2 linked regions of the Aliamphritea ceti genome follow. The main gene of each other region encodes a partner of the protein of the gene in region 2 in a complex. Links are inferred from orthologs where the notes say so. Each region holds a gene or a part of one and is shown on either strand. Other genes may lie near its edges. The genes, in order: OCU49_RS14810 and nrdA.

Region 1 (10,381 bases), 1.7 Mb from region 2 along the record:
TGAGCATCACTCCAATGAGTTGCCATGGCGGGAAAGTATTGCCGATGTCGTGGTGATTCCACTGAGCGAGACAGGACTGCTGGATATACAGGTTCTGGAAGAAAAGCTGGTTGAATATCAGAACAGACCGCTGAAGATTGGCAGTTTCTCTGCGGCTTCTAATGTTACCGGGTTGAAGAGCAACGTGGTTGGTATCAGTCATTTGCTAAAGCGTTTTGGAGCTTTTGCATTTTGGGATTATGCAGCCGGCGCACCCTATGTAGGTATTGATATGCTTTCAGGTGGTAAGCCAGACAGCGCGCTGGATGCTGTGTTTATTTCGCCGCATAAGTTCATTGGTGGTCCGGGTACTCCTGGAATTCTGGTCGTCAATAAAGCGCTGCTGACGAATCGGGTACCGGCCGTGCCGGGCGGTGGTACGGTAATTTATGTAACCCCTGAAGATCACAGTTACACAGAGCACGGTGAACGCAGAGAAGAAGGTGGAACGCCGGCGATTATTGAGTCTATTCGTGCCGGTCTGGTGTTTAGGTTACAGCAGCAGGTTGGAGTAGAGAGAATAGAAAAACTGGAAACCGACTTTGTTCGCCGTGCACTGCAGCATTGGGGCAATAACGATAAAATCGAAGTGTTGGGTAATCCTGATGCCCCACGTTTATCTATAGTTTCTCTGCGAATTAAGTATCAGCAGGAAGATCTTCATTACGGATTTGTTGTTGCCTTGCTGAATGATCTGTTTGGCATTCAGGCGCGCGGTGGATGCTCCTGTGCTGGTCCCTATGGTCATGCGCTACTCGATATGGATATGCAGTATAGCAAGGCTGTAGAAGCTCAGATTAAGGCTGCACAGATGGTGATGCGTCCAGGCTGGAGTCGTCTGAACTTTAATTACTTTATTGACGAAGCCTGTTTTCAGTATTTGTTACAGGCTATAGACCTGGTTGCTGAGCATGGCTGGCGTCTACTGCCGTTCTACCAGTACGATACCGCTTCAGGCGTTTGGAAGTATCAGGGGCAAGGTTTGCGACCTGCGGTGAATTTGCAGGATTTGGATTTTATGGATCAGGATCAGACGGAGCGGCCTCGGCCAACAGCAACAGATATTGATTATGCAGGTTTGTTGCAGCAGGCAGAAGACGTTTTGCTACAGGAGCAGCAAGGCCAGCGTTTTGAGCTGAGTTTACCGGCTGACGCAGAAGCATTGCGCTGGTTTGTGTTGCCGCAGGCGATTGAAATCTGAGATCCGCATAAAGTAGAAAAAAATCAACCGTTGATGGAGTGAATCTGTCAGCGGTTTTTTATTAACCTGAAACCAGTTTGATACCGCTGCGGGGTTCTAAATCGAAGTGCTCATAAGCACACTGGTTGCGGCCATTATGTTTGGCTGTGTAGACACCGTCGTCAGCTGCTTTCAGTAACCGGGTAGAAAGATCTTCCAGTGACGCATGATCGTAGCGGGAGACTTCGCAGCTGGAGATACCGATAGAACAGCTGATTCGAAACGGTTCCCCAAGATCATTATGCATAATCATTTTAAGGATTTTATTGCGTATTGTATCGCCGATTTGCTGTGCCTGTACGGCATCACATTTAGGCAGCAAAATCGCAAACTCTTCGCCGCCATAACGGGCAATAAAGTCAGTCTTACGCAGTGACTTCTTAAGTACCTGACCAACACTTCGCAGTACCCGGTCGCCTACCTGATGGCCGTATGTATCATTGACCAGCTTAAAGTGATCAAGGTCGACAAACAGGCAGCTGAGCGTGCTCTGATGACGGTTCGCCCGTGATAATTCGCGAATAATTTCCTGATCAAAGGCGCGGCGGTTATGTACTTTAGTGAGCATATCTATGATGCTCATGCGCTTGAGGTTCTGCTGGTTTATGCAGTTCTCAATACATACCGCAATCACAGATGCGAGATGATTAATGTAGTCGTAATCAAAGCTGTCACTGTAACGGCCGGGGTCTTTGCTTCCCAGATGCAGGCTGCCGATCAGGCAGTCATGACGTATCAGGGGTAGGAGGGCGCTACTGAGAATAAAAGGACTGCCTGGAAAGGCCAACTTTTTAACTGCATCAGTTAATTCACCAGCTTTCAGCTCAGGGGTTGGGAAAATAGATTTCAATAACCGCTGATTTTTAACGAAGCGCAGTGTATGTCCGGGTTTAGGCGGGACATATTCGTCCAGCAGGTCACGGGCGGCACCTTCGGGGTCTAATAAGATAAGATTGACGGATGTCAGGCGGAAATATTCTTTAAACTCTACTAATAGCAGGTCCAGTAATTCTGCCAGAGTGCTGCAGCTGAGCAGGCGTATTTCCATCTCAAAAAATGATTTCAGGATCGCCTCATTACGTTCCATCTTACTCGACATAAGACGGATGACGCGGCGTAGTTCCTGATTGTCTTTTTCTGTTGATGTCATATCTTGCCTAACTAGAAGATCCTGGTTTTGCCCGACTGCAAAACTATAATCGATTTAATCGGCAAAGTACTGGAAAACTTTTGTGTCCAAAACCGGAAAAAAACACTTAATATTCAACAACCCTCATAGTTACTGGCCTGCAGCCTGAATATGTATTGCCCAGTTTGGGTAATGGTTGCCGAATAAAGCTTCGGCACGTGGCATTTTGTTTGGTTTAACTGTCGGCTTTAAAAGGTAACTGAGCTTCAAGAACAGACATATGTTCGCGCATCATTTGTTCTTCTTCATTCAGAAACTGGCTGATAGCCTGATCAAATCCGGCCTCAGCGAGCCAGTGAACAGACCAGGTTTCGATAGGTTTAAAGCCGCGCTGAATTTTATGTTCGCCCTGTGCACCAGGATCAAAGCGTTTTAAACCGTGTTGAATGCAATAATCGATTCCCTGGTAATAACAGGTTTCGAAATGCAAGCTGTCAAATTCGTCAAGACAGCCCCAATAGCGCCCGTAGAGGGTTGTTGAATCCCGCAGATAGAGTGCTGCCGCAACGTCGTCATTATCTTTACTGGCAATGCAGAACAAAAGGTTGTCTGGTATTTGCTCGCAGAGCTGGCGGAAAAAATCGAGATTCAGATATCCGGAGCGTCCCCGCTTGAGATAAGTCACCTGATAAAAGTTATAAAAGCTTTCCAGCTCGCTGTTGCTGATCTGACTGCCATTCAAAAAGCGATGTTCGATTGTCTGTTGCTCAATCTTTTGCCGCTCTTTGCGAACGTTCTTGCGCTTTCTGGAGCTGAAATAACTTAAGAAATCATCGAAGTCAGTATAGTTCTGATTAAACCAGTGGTACTGGCTGCCTAATCTGCGCTTAATGCCTTTACCCTGCAAGAGAGGAATGACTTCAGATTCTAGGAATAAGCTGTGCCAGCCAGACAGTTTATGTTGCTGGCAAACCTGCGTCAGTGCCTGTGCTATTGCCTGATGTAGCTCGGCCTGCTGTGCTGCACTTAGGTTCGCAGACAGACAAAGACGGGGGCCGGTGCTGGGTGTAAAAGGAATGGCATTAAGCAGTTTTGGATAATATTCCAGCCCGTAACGCTGATAGGCATCGGCCCAGGCCCAGTCGAATACGTATTCACCGTATGAATGCTGCTTGATATACAGTGGCATAACGCCAACAGGTTCAGGATCATTGATTACCAGATGAAATGCCTGCCAGCCGGTTTTTGCACAAACGCTTCCGCTGTTCTCCAGAGCATGTAAAAAGCCATAGCGTATAAACGGATAATCAAGTCCGTCGCCGGGTCTGTGCACCAAGGTATCCCAGGTCTCCTGACCAATATCGGCAATTGAGTTATGAAAGCTAAATGTGGTCATAGATCAGAATATAAGGTAACTGGCGGGATAGTTCGCCTACTGTATGTCAGACGGCTGTTATAAACCAGTCTTACGCTGCTGTTACTGGTTTGGGCTGATCCCGCGATGGTGTTAAAAACTGCTTTATAGTCAACAAGTTCTGTCGGGATAGCTATTGAACTGCTAGAGTTAAGGTATTGCTTCACAAAGGAGATATATGATGGACGAGCTTGAGCTGGAGTTTGAACTGGATCCCCGTTTAGCCGCCGATTGTATTCATATTGGCGACTTTCCGCTGTGCCGGTTGTTATTAATGAATGATGCAAATTATCCATGGTGCATTTTGGTACCACGGCGTGCAGGCGCGACAGAGATTTACCATTTACCTGAAGAAGAGCAGCAGCAGCTGATTCATGAGTCGTCATTTTTGGCTGAGAATCTGCATGACATCTTTGCTGCCAGAAAAATGAATGTTGCCGCTATTGGTAACATGGTCGCGCAGCTGCATGTGCATCATGTGGTACGTTACGAGAGCGATGCAGCCTGGCCCGCGCCGGTATGGGGTGCAGTGCCTGCCAGGCCTTATTCAGAAACTGAACTGTATGAAGTAAAGCATAAAGTTGAGGTTATTCTGAACGGAGCTTTGGCGCTAAACCGGGCAAGTTAAGAATTTATAGCTTCGTTTTACTAAAGCTGTGGAGGTTTTAACTGAAAAGCTGGCAGACATAAAAAAAGCGCTGAATCTTAATGATTGAGCGCTTTTCTTTTAAGAGGCTTCTCTTCTAACGACGACGGCGGCGCTGAGGCTGCTGACGTTGCTCTTCGACAGGAATACGCATCACCTGCGGCTGATTGTTATGACCTTTAAGCTGATCTTTTAGGCTATAGCCAATCACGAACAGGCAAGCTAGAACGGCTAAAAACAATAATGTAATCATTGGCATGCTCGCTGTTAATTGCGGTTATTGCTTAGTCAGTTTACAGCTCGAATCCTTCGAGCTCATTCCCTTCTTCAAGTTCAGCGACTAATGCAGAAAATTCGGTAAAGCCTCCGATGTGTTCCTTTCCGTGGAAGATCTGAGGAACAGTAGTGACTGGTTTACCGATAGTTTTTTCAAGATCTTCTTTGCTGATACCTTCTTTGTGGATATCAATGTAGCGAAAATCGAAATCTTTGATTTCACAAAGTTGCTTGGCACGGACGCAGAATCCACATCCTTCACGACCGAAAATAGTCACACGTTGCATCTAAATAATCTCCTCATAAGAACGGGTGACATTGAAACAATTTATTAACCCGTACGCCAATAGTGAATGTTTATATCAAACATAGCTATTGGTTATTAGCTCTATAACGCGTCAATTATGCCATAAACGGATTCAGAAGCTGAGTTGTTAGCCTCAGTATAGCAACCAGTTTGAGTATGGGGAGCATTAATAGGGTGAGCGGTTGCTAAGTATTTGATTTTACAGCTGGTAAAAGCATCAGTTTTCTAGTGGCGCTGCTTGGTTTAGAATGTCATGAGTTTGACATAACAATATGTCGTCTCGGGAAAAGTAGAGTAGTCGCGTGGCAATAGATATTCCTATTGAGCAGTTGCAGGACATGCCGGTATTTGGTGGCTTGCGGGAAGACAGTATTAAGTTGTTAGTTTCTGGTTGCAGTTGTGTGGAACACGCAGCAGGTGAAGCTTTTTTCACTGAAGGTGAACGTGGTGATTCTGCTTTTGTAGTTGTGTCTGGCCATGCCTCTTTGTATAAGCACGGCAGTGATAACAATAGATTACATAAAATTCGCAGTTTTCAGGCAACTGAGTGTTTCGGTTCGATGGCGCTGCTCGGTGTTTATCCGCGCAGTGGTGTAGTACTGGCTGATGATCATTGCCATGCAATTGAAATCAAAGCGGACCAGTTATTTGCCTTGTATCAGCACGATGCTGAACAATACACGCTGATTTTTATGAATATGGCCCGGGACTTAAGCAGACGCTTGCGAGACGGCGATTGCCAGTTAGCCGGGTGTATCGACCAGCTAAAAACAGAAACCGCCGAATAACGGCGGTTTTTTTTGTCTGTCTTTTAAAGAAATTCTGATGTAGCGCTTACCAGACGTCTGGGCGTTTTTTGCGGCGTGGGAACATTGGAATAATCAGACCCAGAATCAGGCCACCAAAAGCAACTAGCCCGCCGTAAGTAAACCAGCGCATCAGATTAGAGTCATCCATGCTGTTGATTGAGCGGTTCAGGCTGGATATTTCCAGTTCCAGCTTAGCAATAGTGTCGGCGTATTCTTTGTTTTGCTGTTGCAAGCCAACGGTTTGTTGTTTGAGTGACTGAATAGCGCCATTTTGCTGAGTAATCATAGCATTGCTTTTCCCCAGCTTTTCTTCCAGTTGCGGGAAGCGTACAGACATGCTGGTACCTTCGCTTACGTTTGCACCTGGTAGCCAGCCGGTACGGCCGGAAGCGGTTTTGATCCGTACGTATCCGCTATCTTTGTTTCGGCTAAGTATTGTAATACTGGTGCCGCTGCGAATACGGCCGGTAATCCTGAACTGGTCACTGGGGCCACCGTGGTAATAAGTGAAGACATCATCACTTATGTACGCTGCCTGGGTATTGAGGCTGAAAAGGGAAATGAAGGTCAAGCAGGAAGCAATTAATAAACGCATGGTGGCACCGTAACTCAAAATTTTCTCTTGCTGCGTATCAGGGCTGCAAGTTTGTCTTTGTTTGATCAGGCATCTGCTGGCAATTCAGAGGGGTTACCACTGGTAAAGCGGGGCGCAGAAGCCCGGATAAATTAGCTAGAAATCATGTTCCATCCCTGTACAGCTTAGCCTGTGACTGCCCTGTCTGAGAAAAGTTCGAACATTTGTTTATTATTTTCAGTTTTATTTCAGCTTGATCGTGCACGTATTTGGCCCTGTCACAGTGCTCTATATTTGGCATCGTCACCGGTGATTGATCTGTGCTAGAATCGCGCACCGTTTTTGTTCTTTGAGGAAGATAGTAGTGTTTATTATTCGCTGGATTCTTGGTCGTATTATTCTGCTGTTGAATGCGCTTACTCCGCCGACAAAAATGCAGCGCAGCCCTGAGCAACAAGCTCAGCTGGATAAGCAGACTGCCAATTTATCTTTATATCAGTATGAAGCTTGCCCATTTTGCGTGAAGGTGCGCCGGGCGATGCGCCGCTTCAATCTGAATGTTGAAGTGCGTGATGCTAAACGTAACCAGGACTTTAAAGCTGAGCTCGAAAAAGATGGCGGTAAATTAAAAGTGCCTTGTTTGCGTATTGAAGAGCAGGATGGTGTGCGTTGGATGTATGAATCTGGCGAGATTATTCAGTATCTTGAGCAAAATTATGTGAAGTAAACTTTGCAGATACACATTAAGAAAGCAGCCAATGGCTGCTTTTTTTGTGTTTGTGATTCACAGGGCTTGCCGGCAAAGAAGTATAGACTGTATATTTAGCCAGTAATTTATCTGTTTGAGCACCTTATGATTTTATACATTGCTGAAAAACCCAGTCTGGCCCGGGCACTGGCAGATGTGCTGCCAAAACCACAGAGTAAAGATCAGGGCTTTATCCGGGTAGGAAATGGTGATGTGGTCAGTTGGTGCTTAGGGCATTTACTGGAGCAGGCAGAGCCGGATCAGTATGACCCACAGTTTAAGCAGTGGCGCTTTGAGCATCTACCAATAATACCTCAGCAGTGGCAATTACAACCACGCAGTAAAACCCGCAGCCAGTTAAGTGTGTTACGTAAACTAGTAAAGCAGGCTGATCAATTAGTTCATGTGGGCGATCCTGACCGTGAAGGGCAGCTGCTTGTCGATGAAGTGATTAATTATCTGGGGGTCAGCGCTGCTAAAAAAGCAGCTACTCAACGCTGTCTGATTAGCGATCTTAATGGCAGTGCTGTGCGCCGGGCTTTAAAGCAGTTGCGTTCAAACCAGGAATTTATTCCGCTGTCGATCTCGGCACTGGCCCGTTCAAGGGCTGACTGGCTGTACGGTATGAATATGACCCGCGCTTATACTTTGCGAGGTCAGCAGGCAGGCTATAGCGGAGTGTTGTCTGTAGGGCGGGTGCAAACGCCTTTATTAGGGTTAGTTGTCAGACGGGATCTGAGCATTGAAGAGTTTGTGTCCAAGCCTTTTTATGAGGTGGTGGCACACTTACAGACTTCTCTGAAAGAAGCCTTTCAGGCGCGCTGGAAGCCCAGTGAGAACTGTGCACCCTATCAGGACGAAGAGGGCAGGGTGTTATCCCGGCCGCTGGCAGAAAATGTGGCCTCAAGGATCACTGGCCAGCCAGGTACAGTCACTAAGCTGGAACAGAAGAAAAAGCAGCAGGCAGCGCCTTTGCCGTTTAATTTATCGGCACTGCAGATAGAAGCTGCCAAGCGGTTTGGTATGAATGCCAAGGCCGTGCTGGATACCTGTCAGAGTTTGTATGAACGCCATAAGCTAATTACCTATCCACGTTCAGATAGCCGCTATTTACCCCGTGAACATCATGCATTGGCAAAAGATGTAATGCCTGTTGTGATGAGCAACTGTCCTGATTTTGAGAAAGTTTCAGGCTTATTGGATCTGAGTCGACGCAGTGCCGCCTGGAATGACAGCAAGGTGGACGCGCATCACGCAATTATTCCGACTAGCCGAAAAATGCCGGCATCTCTGGGGGAAACAGAGAAGAAAATATATACGCTGGTTGCTACTTTTTATCTGTATCAGTTTTTGCCGAAGTACAGCTACTTTGAAACGAAGGCGGAAGTGACAGTTGCGGGTGGGTTGTTTGCCTGTAATGCACACCGGACTCTGGATCTGGGCTGGAAGAATTTACTCAATAAAGATGCCAGTAAAGATCAGCAGTTACCTGAGCTGAAGCAAGGCCAGGTCGTTGATTGCCTGCGTGGTGAAGTTGAAGAAAAGCATACCCAACCTCCCAAATACTTTACTGATGCAACCCTGTTAGCGGCAATGACAGGTATTGCCCGCTATGTACAGGATCCGGATATTCGCAAAATTCTGAAAGATACCGACGGTTTAGGCACAGAAGCAACCCGGGCGGGGATCATTGAGTTGCTGTTTACCCGTGGTTTTTTATATCGTGAAGGCAAAGCTGTGCGGGCTACTGAGGTGGGTAAAGCGCTAATCAGCTGTTTACCTGATTCAGCTACGACACCAGATATGACCGCGCGCTGGGAGGCTACGCTGAATGACATTAGTCATAAACAGAGTAGTTACGATGCTTTTATGCAGCCTTTGCTGGTGAGTTTGCAGGAACTGGTTGCGGGCTCAGAGAGCGTACAAATCCCGGCTTCACTAAAAGCTGCTTCACCAGCCCGGAAAAAAACCTATGGCCGGCGGCGTAAAACTGCGGCAGGTAAATCAGCAGCTAAAACAGGAAGTAAGACTGCAGCGAAAGCTACTGGTCGCAGCTCTAAAGCATCTGGAAAGAGTGCTGTTAAGTCGGCCGGTGGCCGGCAACGTAAAGCAGCGTCCGTATAAAGACAGCTTATGCTGATTAGCCAGATATATTTATCAGACTGTTCGAGACAGGCATTTATTTGGCTGCGACAGAACAGAGTGCCTGACCAGCTCACAGGTCGATATCGGGGGGATGAGATCGACAGTTTTGATTGTGAGGGTCAGGCAAAAGGGGTATCAGGAATATCCGTTAGTATCGTTACTTATCCTGATCGGCATGTTGTGTCAGATGCGTATTGATACGTATCAAAAGCACAGTAGTGCCGGTCTGTTATTCCGGACTTATCAATCCAGATGAGCCAACAGCTTTTCAGCAACAAGGGCTGAGCTGGCCGGATTCTGTCCGGTAATAATCAAGCCGTCCTGCACAGCAAAAGCATGCCAGTCTTCTGCTTTCTGGTATTCCGCTCCGGCTGCCTGGAGTGCATCTTCTAACAGAAAAGGAACTATGTCGGTTAACTGAACGGCAGCTTCTTCTGAATTACTAAACCCTGTTACTGCTCGTTCTTTAACAAGCGCTACGCCACTAGCGTCTTTAGCATGCAGTAATACCGCACCGGCGTGACACACTGCTGATACCGGTTTATTACTGGCGATCAGTGCTTCAATCAAAGCGATTGAATCTTTATCTTCCGTTAAATCCCATAACGGGCCATGGCCACCCGGGTAAAACACCGCATCGTAATCTGTAGCATTTATGTCGCTGAGTTTCTGTGTTGCTGCTAGTTTCGCCTGGCTGCTTGCATCTGCATCGAAGCGTCGTGTTGCGTCGGTTTGAAAGTCAGGTAGTTCGCTTTTTGGATCAACCGGAGGTTGGCCGCCAGTTGGGGATGCCAGAGTAATCTCGGCACCGGCATCAAGAAACACGTAGTAAGGTGCGGCAAATTCTTCAACCCAGAAGCCGGTTTTTTCACCAGTGTTGCCCAGTTCTGAGTGAGAGGTCAGAACCATAAGAATTTTTGACTGTGGCATGGTTAGCGTCCTTGATTGAGATACTGAAAGTATTTATTGAAGTATTTAGTGGAATAACAACAGTATGAATTAATCAGTCTGATTACATAATGGCGATAAACTTGGTAACTTTGTTTTAATAATT
Region 2 (10,661 bases):
GTGCGAGCAGGTATGCCCGGTTGAACTACTGCCTCAGCAACTACACTGGTTTGCTAAAGGCCGTGAATTCGAGAAAGCCAAGCACCATAACTTGTTCGACTGTATCGAATGCGGCGCCTGTTCATATGTATGCCCAAGCAACATTCCATTGGTGCAATACTATCGTTTCGCTAAAGGTGAAATCCGCAAAGAGGACTCCGAACAGCGTAAAGCTGACCATGCCCGCCTGCGTTTTGAAGCTCGCCAGGCACGCCAGGAACAGGAACAGCTGGAAAAAGAATTACGCCGCAAAGCACGTGCCGAAGAAGCCGCTAAGAATCAGGCAGCTAAACGTGACGCCGTCATTACGAAACAAGCCAGCACTGCCGCGACAGAAAGCAGCGAGCCTGACCTTAAACAGCTGAAAACCAACGCTGCAGTTGCCCGCACTAAACTAAAGAAAGCAGAAAAAGCACTAAGCAACGCTCAGTCAAAAGGGCTGGACGGCGTAGATGCATTACAAGAAACAGTTACCCTGTTACAAGCTAAGTCCGACGCAGCAGCACAAGCTTACGAGCAGGCGCAGCAAGCACCCGCAGCACCTGCCGCCCCAGTGCTTGACATTAAACAACTGAAAACCAATGCAGCAATAGCGCGCACTAAGCTCAAGAAAGCTGAGAAACAGCTAGCGACAGCACAGGAAAATGGCGCTGATAATATTGCTGAACTGGAAGCCGATTTAAAAGCTCTAACTGAAAAGTCAGCCAGTGCTGAAGCAGCATTTAAAGCTGCTGAATCCGGGGGCACGCAACCAGCGACTGCGACTAGCGCACCAGCCTTCAGCCAGGCGCAGCTTGATGACCTGAAAGCGGCTATCGATGCGATGCAAGGCAAAGTAGACAAAGCCAGAGCCGCTTATGAAAAAGCCGCTGCTTCTGACAGCCCCGCCGCTCCCAAAATGGCCGACGGCGTGACTAAACTGGAAGGCAAACTTAAAGACGCTGAAACAGAATACCAACAGGCATTACAAGCCAACCTGACCAGCACTGTTTCAGCAGCACCTGCTGCACCGGCATTTAGCCAGGCACAGCTTGATGACCTGAAAGCAGATGTTGATGCCATGCAAGGCAAGGTTAATAAGGCTAAAGCTGCTTATGAAAAAGCCGCTGCTTCTGACAGCCCCGCCGCTCCAAAAATGGCTGACGGCGTGACTAAGCTGGAAAGTAAGTTAAAAGACGCTGAAGCAGAATACCAACAGGCACTGCAGTCTAACCAGACGAGTACTGCATCAACAGCGCCTGCATTCAGCCAGGCACAACTTGATGACCTGAAAGCAGATGTTGATGCCATGCAAAGCAAAGTCAACAAAGCTAAAGCAGCTTATGAAAAAGCCGCTGCTTCAGACAGTCCCGCGGCTCCAAAAATGGCTGACGGTGTGATCAAGCTGGAAGGTAAACTTAAAGACGCTGAAACAGGATACCAACAGGCATTGCAGGCTAACCAGGCTAGCACTGTATCAGCAGCTCCTGCTGCACCGGCATTTAGCCAGGCACAGCTCGATGACCTGAAGACAGACGTTGATGCCATGCAAGGCAAGGTCAACAAAGCCAAAGCCGCTTACGAAAAAGCGGTAGCTTCTGACAGCCCCGCCGCCCCAAAAATGGCTGACGGCGTCGCCAAGCTCGAAAGCAAGCTAAAAGACCTGCAAGACGAATATCAAAAAGCATCAGGAGCCTCTCAGCAAGCAGTACCAGAGATCAATAATATTGCTATTGAAAAACCTGATGCCAAAGCGCTTAAGCAACAAGTATCTATCATGCGCACTAAGCTGAAAAAAGCTGAAAAAGCACTCAGTGAAGCTGACGGTGATGATAGCCTTGAAAGATTGCAACAGGACGTTACCAACCTGACAGCTCGTTATGAACAGGCCCAGTCGGAGCTGTCGACCCTGGAAGCGGAACAAAACGCTGCAGCAGCGGCCGAAGGCATCGACCTGAAACAACTGAAAATTGATGCTGCATTAGCCCGTGCTGCCATTACCAAAGCAGAGCGCGCGCTTAGCAAAGCCGAAGCAGCAGAGCAGGAAAGCCTGCAACAAGATTTACTTGCCGTTGAGCAAAAAGCAGCTGAACTCAATTCAACCCTGGAACGTTTTTCTAAGTAACCATTATGGCTTTAATCAGAATTACCTCTCCTCACACACATCGCCCCGGCAACACAGGTGATGTAATGCGCACAGTTATCCTGGCAACCTTGCCAGGTCTGGCTGCAATGACCTTCTTTTTCGGCTGGGGCAGCCTGGTTCAGGTTGTTTGGGGTTGCTTACTGGCGGTTGGTTTTGAGGCCGCTATCATTAAATTACGCAACCGTCCGGTCAGCTTCTATCTGCAGGATTACAGCGCCGTAGTAACCGCCGTACTGCTTGGTCTGGCAATCCCTCCATTCGCTCCATGGTGGGTGATGTTTGTCGGCATCCTGTTTGCAATCGCCATTGCGAAGCATATGTATGGTGGAATGGGCAGCAACCCTTTCAACCCGGCAATGGCTGCTTATGCTTTACTACTGGTGTCTTTTCCGGTGCCGATGACCAGTTGGAGCGCACCTTTTGTTATGGCTGGCGAAGGCTGGAACATCATTAGCTTCATAGATACCCTACAGCTTATTTTCGCAGGCATTCAACCAGCGCTATACGATGTCTTATCCATGGCAACTCCTCTGGACGTAATGAAGCACCGCGGTGGCTTCACTACCGAAGAAATGTGGTACCAGAGTGCACTTTTAGCCGATGGTATCGGCGCCTGGCATGCAGTTAGCGCAGCATATGTGATGGGTGGCATATTCCTGCTCTACCGTAAGATTTTCACCTGGCACGCCCCGGTAGCAATGCTTGGCACACTGGCCCTGGTATCAACATTGTTCTTCCTGATTGATCCGGATAACTATCCGGATCCGTTCTTCCACCTGACAACAGGTGCAACGATGCTGGCCGCCTTCTTCATTATTACTGATCCGGTTACCTCCTGTACCAGTAATAAGGGCAAGCTCTGGTTCGCTGCCGGTATCGGTTTACTTATATTTATCATTCGCAGCTGGGGTAACTACCCTGACGCTGTCGCTTTCGCTGTATTGCTTATGAATCTTAGTGCGCCTTTTATCGACCAATATACCCAACCGCGGACTTACGGCCACGCTAAAGCCAAACGCGGCATGAAGGGAAGCAACTAATGGAAATGTTCACTGCGATCCGCAACAGCGCTGTAGGACTGGGTATTTTTGCCGTTGTTACAGCTGGCGCAATTGCTCTGACTCAGGTATCCACTGAACAGCGCATAGCCGACAATATCGAAGCTCAGCAAGCAAAAGCACTCTATGAAATAGTGCCAGAAAGCAGTATTGATAATGACATGCTCAGCGACACTGTAATTATCGAAGATGCTGATCTGACAGGCCTAGCACAAGCCACTGCTTTTCGCGCCCGCCGCAAAGGCCAGGTAGAAACAGTCATCATGCCTGTCATTGCTCCAGACGGCTATACCGGTGCCATATCACTGATTGTAGGCATCAACCGTGACGAAACTCTGGCCGGCGTTCGGGTACTTGCACACAAAGAAACCCCGGGACTGGGCGATAAAGTCGAACTTAAAAAGTCTGACTGGGTGTTAAGCTTTAACGGCCAGCAATATAATGGCGATAATGATACAAACTGGGCAGTTAAAAAAGACGGCGGCCGCTTCGATCAGTTTACCGGCGCGACAATTACCCCACGGGCAATAGTTAACGCAACCGCTGCTGCTATTCACTATTTCCGCGAACACAAAACAGCACTGCTGGACAATCCTCAACCGCAGGATTCCCAGGCAGCGACCAATGCATCTACGGGAGCAGAATAATGGCGACCGATTATCAGAAAATCACTCTGGACGGACTCTGGACGAATAACCCGGCTCTGGTTCAGTTACTCGGTCTCTGCCCTCTGCTAGCCGTTACCGGTACTGTGGTGAATGCTCTCGGACTGGGCATTGCCAGTATTTTAGTATTAATAGGTTCAAACCTGACGATCTCCATGTTCCGTCACTTTGTCCCTGATTCAGTACGTTTACCGGTATTCGTGATGGTTATTGCCTCCTTCGTAACCTGTATCGAACTGCTCATGCAAGCCTTTACCTATGAGCTGTACACGATCCTGGGCATCTTCATTCCATTGATTGTCACCAACTGTGCCATCATGGGCAGAGCTGACGCGTTCGCCTGTAAAAACCCTGTAGGCGCCTCCTTGTTGGACGGCGTAATGATGGGACTGGGCTTTACTCTGGTACTGGTACTGCTCGGCGCCATGCGGGAAATACTTGGCCTTGGCACCCTGTTTGCTGATATGCACCTGCTTTTCGGCCCAATGGCAGAAAACTGGAAAATCACACTGGTCGATGACTACAGTGGCTTTCTATTCGCTATTTTACCGCCTGGAGCCTTTGTCGGCATGGGCCTGATTATCGCGGTTAAAAACATCGTTGATCAGCGTCTGGAAGAACGTCGCAAGCAACAGCCAAAAGCGCCATCCGAAGGGCCTAAGCGCGCCCGAATCACAGGTAACATCAGCTAGGTCAAACGTAATAGCCATTCCAGAATCTAAAACTTCTGAAAATTAAATGCCGGCTATACGCCGGCATTTTTCATATATACCAAAAGTCAGAATAATACTCACAAGAATCACGCCGCTCAGCAGCACACAGGACACAAAAGCCTCTTCTAATACAGGCGCTGGGCCATTAAGATAAGCACCACGAGCCAAGCCAACAGCCAGAATAATGAATAAAACCAAACGCCAAGAAATATTTACCCGTCTGCGTGCCGACAACCCAAACCCAGTCACAGAACTTGAATTCAGTAGCCCCTTCGAACTGCTGGTAGCTGTAGCTCTATCAGCTCAGGCAACCGACGTCAGCGTTAATAAAGCAACACGCAAGCTCTTTCCTGTGGCTAACACGCCAGAAGCTATCTACGCCCTAGGTGTAGACGGTCTCAAGGAATACATAAAAACCATCGGCCTGTACAATTCAAAAGCAGAGAACGTCATAAAAGCCTGCAAGCTACTTATTGATAAGCATAACTCTGTTGTACCTGAAAACCGTGAAGACCTCGAAGAACTGCCAGGAGTCGGTCGAAAAACCGCCAATGTTGTACTTAATACAGCCTTCAGGCAAATCGCGATGGCAGTAGATACACATATCTTCCGTGTCTCTAACCGTACTAAAATCGCACCAGGAAAAAACGTAAACGAAGTAGAGCAAAAGCTGCTGAAATTTGTACCTGACGAATTTCTGATGGACGCCCATCACTGGCTGATCTTACATGGTCGTTATGTGTGTACCGCCCGTAAGCCAAAATGTAATAGCTGCATGATCGAAGATCTGTGCGAATTCAAAGATAAAACAGAACTCTGAATAAAGGTTAACACTCCTCTTTCAACCATTACTCAATCTCTTCTTATAGCCTGACTGGCATAGTCATTTACTGCTACCGTCAGGCTCGCCAGCCTTCGCTGAGGCTATCAATTAACATATCCGCCTAATGATCAAAGGCCCACAACATAAGCCTATAAATCACTGCTAAACCAGCTACAGCAATCAGTGCTTTAACTTCTGAAATACATCTAAAATCAAACGGGAAGTTACCCCCACATTCTGTGGATAACTCTGTTTACAACTATTGGACACCCTTCTGAAAGGCCCGTAAACAAAGGCTTTGTTACAGATCGGTCATATTTAACACAAAACATTTTAGTCTAATAAATTCAATAACTTACGACCAAACAATCATTAAAACCAATAATTAACTAAACAGCCATTCAAGAAAAAAAACCTTGACAGACAACTGTGGACTTTAAATTTATCAGTTAAAATAACAGCGCTATTTCCCTGATCAAATAACAACCAATTTTCATGCCAGTTCCACTTTATAATCCTATTCTTCTGAAAACCAGCAAGCTACTCAAACATTGGATTAGCAACACACTTAACCGACCTGGCAATCAAAAAAAACCAAAACTCTCGCAACCCCTTACATGCCGAGATATTCCTGACACCTTTAGCTATACAATCCATTAACAACTCAAAGCTTGGCTTCATTGATACACAAAATTCAAACAAAACTGTTACTAATAATTTACAGTAGAAAAACGGCAAGGGGACTTTTTACAGACACCAATACATCCGTGCCAGACGATTACACAAATACACTAAGCGGAAAGCAGATATAAAAACGGGAAGGAAACGGAAGCGCTGCTGATCAGTCTTCCGGAAGCTCAATCTCAATATGCCCGACAGGCTTACAACAGCATGTCAGGATCTCATCGCCAACGGTATCAAACAGCGCATCCTGCACTTGTTCAACCTCACCGTCCAACAAACGGACTTTACAGGTACCGCAATATCCGCCGCGACAATTATACGGCGCAGGAATTTCCTGCGCCTCTAAAGCATCCAGTAACGAAAATTCATACTGGTAGAAAAACGTACCGTGGTTATTAACCTTAATCCTTGGAATACCACTCATGACTTAGCCCTTAAAGATCAAAATCATCGAAGTCACTGTCATTAACTTCGTTATCGATTGCACCCACTAAATAGGAGCTTATTTCAGCTTCTTGTGGTGCAACCTGTACGTTATCACTCACTAACCATGCGTTCATCCATGGCAATGGATTCTGGCTGGACGGGAAAATCTCCTCCAGACCGACCGCTTTCATTCTGACGTTAGTAATATATTCAACGTAATCACGCAGAATTTGCGCATTCAGACCGATCATCGAGCCACCACTGAACAGATAGTCTGCCCAGTCTTTTTCCTGCTCAGCTGCTTCACGGAAGATCTCTACAACCTCATCGTGGCATTCAGCCGCAATCTTCTTAAAATCCGGATCATCAGCCCCGGACGAAAGCACGTTGATCATGAACTGAGTACCTGTCAGATGTAACGCCTCATCACGCGCAATCAGCTTGATGATCTTAGCGTTACCTTCCATGATCGCCCGCTCAGCAAAAGCGAATGAACATGCAAAGCTGACATAGAAACGAATAGCTTCCAGTACGTTCACAGATACAATCGTCAGATACAGCTTCTTCTTCAGATTATATAAGGTGGTATCAAACAACTTACCATCAACGGTATGACGACCCTCACCCTGTATCAAATAGATATTTGTCAGCTCAATCAACTCATCATATAAACGGGTGACACTTTGAGCCCGCTTAACAATTTCCTCATTGGTAACGATTTCGTCAAACACTTCGGACGGCTCATTCATAATATTACGAATGATGTGCGTGTAAGAACGGCTGTGAATCGTCTCACTGAACGACCATGTTTCAAGCCAGGTCTCTAACTCAGGCAAGGAAACAATAGGCAGAAATGCAATATTAGGCGAACGCCCCTGAACACTGTCCAGCAAAGTCTGATACTTCAGATTGCTCAGAAAGATATGCTTCTCGTGCTCAGGCATACCCATAAAATCTTTACGGTCAGTGGATAAATCCACTTCTTCCGGCCGCCAAAAAAAAGACAGCTGCTTTTCTATCAACTTTTCAAAGATCGGATACTTCTGCTTATCATAACGTGCAACGTTAACGTTGTGGCCGAAGAACATCGGCTCTTTAGTGCTGTCATTAAAGGTCGGATCAAAAGTTGAATATAGCATCTGGTATCTTAAAGTTATCGCGAGCTTGGGATCATCACGCCGGAAAAGAGACACCGGCAATATTCATACCTCCACCTAAGCTTATCGCCAGATGAAGATATATGGCCAACCGGAATATCTACCGGTTGGCCAGCGGGCAATTAAAGCTTACAAGCACCGCTTTCACAACCCATATCATCATGCTGATCGGTCGCACCATCACGGGTGTTATGATAATAAAGCGTCTTAACGCCGTACTTATAAGCCGTCAGCAGATCTTTCAGCAACAATTTCATCGGCACTTTATCGCCAGGGAAGTTGGAAGGATCGTAGTTGGTGTTTGCCGAAATAGACTGATCAACAAACTTTTGCATGATACCTGTCAACTGCAGATAACCGTCATTACTTGGGATATCCCATAGCAACTCGTAGTCATCCTTAAGTTCAGAGTACTCAGGTACAACTTGCTTCATTACACCATCTTTACTCGCTTTCACACTTACATAACCCCGTGGCGGCTCAATACCGTTAGTAGAGTTAGTAATCTGAGACGAAGTTTCACATGGCATCAGCGCTGTCAGTGTACTGTTACGCAGACCAAACTCACGAATATCAGTCCGCAGCGTCTCCCAGAAATAGTGAAGCGGTTCTTCACAGAAATCATCCACGTCACGCTTATAGGTATCGATTGGCAGCAAGCCTTTCGAATAAGTTGTTTCATTAAACTTAGAACAGGCGCCTAACTCTTTAGCCAGTTCATTCGAGGCTTTCAGCAAGTAATACTGAATAGCTTCAAATGTTTTGTGTACCAGACCATTCGCAGAACCATCTGAATAACGCACACCATTTTTAGCCAGGTAATATGCAAAGTTAGTAACACCAACGCCCAGCGTACGACGGCTCAGCGAAGCCTGACGTGCAGCCTCAATTGGATAATCCTGATAGTCCAGCAGACTATCCAGCGCCCGGGTAATCAGATCAGCAAGATTTTCCAGCTCATCCAAATTCTCTATTGCACCCAGGTTAAATGCAGACAGCGTACAAAGTGCAATTTCACCCTTGTCATCATTAACATCAGTCAGCGGTTTAGTTGGCAGTGCAATTTCCAGACACAGGTTAGATTGCTTAACCGGCGCGACTGCAGGATCAAACGGGCTGTGTGTATTACAGTGATCAACGTTTTGAATGTAGATACGACCTGTTGAGGCACGTTCAGACGCCAGCAAACCAAATAGCTCAACCGCTTTAATCGTTTGCTTGCGGATAGAGTCGTCCTGCTCGTACTTCACATAAAGACGCTCAAACTCGTCCTGATCAGCAAAGAACGCATCGTACAAACCTGGTACTTCGTGCGGGCTGAACAAAGTAATATTCTGACCTTTGATGAGACGCTGGTACATCAGCTTATTCAGCTGTACACCGTAATCCAGATGACGAACCCGGTTTTCTTCCACACCACGGTTGTTCTTCAGTACCAGCAGCGATTCAACTTCTAAATGCCAGATTGGGTAGAACAGCGTTGCCGCACCACCACGTACACCACCCTGAGAACAGGACTTAACCGCCGTTTGGAAGTGCTTATAGAAAGGAATACAGCCAGTATGGAATGCTTCACCCTGACGAATAGGGCTACCCAAAGCACGGATACGGCCAGCGTTAATACCAATACCGGCCCGCTGACTGACATACTTAACAATGGCACTGGCTGTTGCGTTAATAGAATCCAGAGAATCGTCTGACTCAATCAGGACACAAGAACTGAATTGACGGGTTGGTGTACGAACACCTGCCATAATAGGTGTCGGCAACGACAGCTTAAACAGTGAACAGGCATCATAGAAGCGTTTCACATAATCCAGTCGGCTCGCCTGCGGATATCCTGCGAACAGACATGCAGCAACCAGCATATAAAGAATCTGTGGGCTTTCAAAAATTTCACCTGTTACCCGGTTCTGTACCAGGTACTTACCTTCCAGCTGCTTAACGGCAACATAGCTGAAGTTCATATCACGACTGTGATCAAGGTAATCATTCAGCTCGTTAAATTCAGCTTCAGAATAGTCTTCCAGCAAGTGCTTGTCGTAACGCTGATTATCAACCATCTTAGCGACATGCGTCATAAGATGTGGCGGCTCATAACTTCCGAAGGCACGTTTACGCAAATGAAAGATAGCCAGTCGCGCGGCCAGATACTGGTAATCCGGCGCATCTTCAGAAATAAGGTCGGCAGCAGACTTAATAAGCGTTTCGTGAATATCCGCTGTCTTCATGCCTTCATAGAACTGTATGTGTGCTTTCAGTTCGACTTGTGATACCGAAACATTCTGCAATCCCTCTGCCGCCCAGATTACGACGCGGTGAATTTTTTCCAGGTCGATCTTTTCCTTTCGACCATCTCTTTTGGTAACCATCAAGTCCTGCATTACGCGCTTCCCACCAATGAATAAACTGAAATCGACTTTGCCGTCACTGCTGCAGAACCACATGTTCGGCAACAATTAGCCCGGACTGTACAAAATCCAAACAAAACAGACCCTTAATAAAGAAGTAAATAACACTATATATAGTGCAGGGTCATACAGCAGACACCCAATATAGATATTAAGACGTTAAATTCAATATTGATTTTGATTTCTTATAGGTGTAGCCAGATAAGAACCAAACCCATTAACACCTAGCAATCCCACTGGTTACAAGACCTCCGGCGTGACAGTTAAACTAATGGCGTGTTTCAAAAAATTTTATATGGCATCTGTAAGTTTCATAGTAAATATCTATTGGAGTTTTTCTCTGTCTTTGGCATTCCAAAAGCTTAAATTTTTTTACGTTTTTTATGTTTTTGTTGTTTACAAAGCGCCTCCATACACATAAGATTCACGCCCTCTTCTGGTGGGGTTCCCGAGTGGCCAAAGGGATCAGACTGTAAATCTGACGCGCAAGCTTCGGTGGTTCGAATCCACCTCCCACCACCATTTTCTTTTCAGAAAATGTTTCACAATCAAATACATTT

The links.
Region 1: the proteins of nrdA (region 2) and OCU49_RS14810 are in contact, whole or in part, in an NMR structure (PDB 1QFN), measured with the Escherichia coli proteins. The link is inferred for Aliamphritea ceti from one-to-one orthologs.

What each region holds. Positions count from the first base shown.
Region 1 is NZ_AP025282.1:3,228,802-3,239,182, reverse strand. The notes cover bases 3,397-6,072. They hold OCU49_RS14810 (GrxA family glutaredoxin), read right to left. Parts: upstream 5,032-6,072; coding sequence 4,762-5,031; downstream 3,397-4,761. Other genes in these bases: OCU49_RS14800 (TIGR04211 family SH3 domain-containing protein), read right to left, coding at 5,886-6,072; OCU49_RS14805 (Crp/Fnr family transcriptional regulator), read left to right, coding at 5,354-5,839; OCU49_RS14815 (hypothetical protein), read right to left, coding at 4,566-4,721; OCU49_RS14820 (HIT domain-containing protein), read left to right, coding at 4,004-4,450; OCU49_RS14825 (GNAT family N-acetyltransferase), read right to left, coding at 3,397-3,804. Also shown: OCU49_RS14835 (aminotransferase class V-fold PLP-dependent enzyme), read left to right, coding at 1-1,240; OCU49_RS14830 (sensor domain-containing diguanylate cyclase), read right to left, coding at 1,302-2,483; more of OCU49_RS14825, read right to left, coding at 2,644-3,396; more of OCU49_RS14800, read right to left, coding at 6,073-6,455; OCU49_RS14795 (glutathione S-transferase N-terminal domain-containing protein), read left to right, coding at 6,799-7,161; OCU49_RS14790 (DNA topoisomerase III), read left to right, coding at 7,288-9,306; OCU49_RS14785 (type 1 glutamine amidotransferase domain-containing protein), read right to left, coding at 9,571-10,257. UniProt on the Escherichia coli protein: The disulfide bond functions as an electron carrier in the glutathione-dependent synthesis of deoxyribonucleotides by the enzyme ribonucleotide reductase.
Region 2 is NZ_AP025282.1:1,566,301-1,576,961, reverse strand. Bases 7,444-10,399 are described here. They hold nrdA (class 1a ribonucleoside-diphosphate reductase subunit alpha), read right to left. Parts: upstream 10,075-10,399; coding sequence 7,813-10,074; downstream 7,444-7,812. Other genes in these bases: nrdB (class Ia ribonucleoside-diphosphate reductase subunit beta), read right to left, coding at 7,444-7,672. Also shown: electron transport complex subunit RsxC, read left to right, coding at 1-2,143; electron transport complex subunit RsxD, read left to right, coding at 2,149-3,204; electron transport complex subunit RsxG, read left to right, coding at 3,204-3,869; OCU49_RS07205 (electron transport complex subunit E), read left to right, coding at 3,869-4,579; nth (endonuclease III), read left to right, coding at 4,785-5,420; class I ribonucleotide reductase maintenance protein YfaE, read right to left, coding at 6,265-6,531; more of nrdB, read right to left, coding at 6,542-7,443. UniProt on the Escherichia coli protein: Provides the precursors necessary for DNA synthesis. Catalyzes the biosynthesis of deoxyribonucleotides from the corresponding ribonucleotides.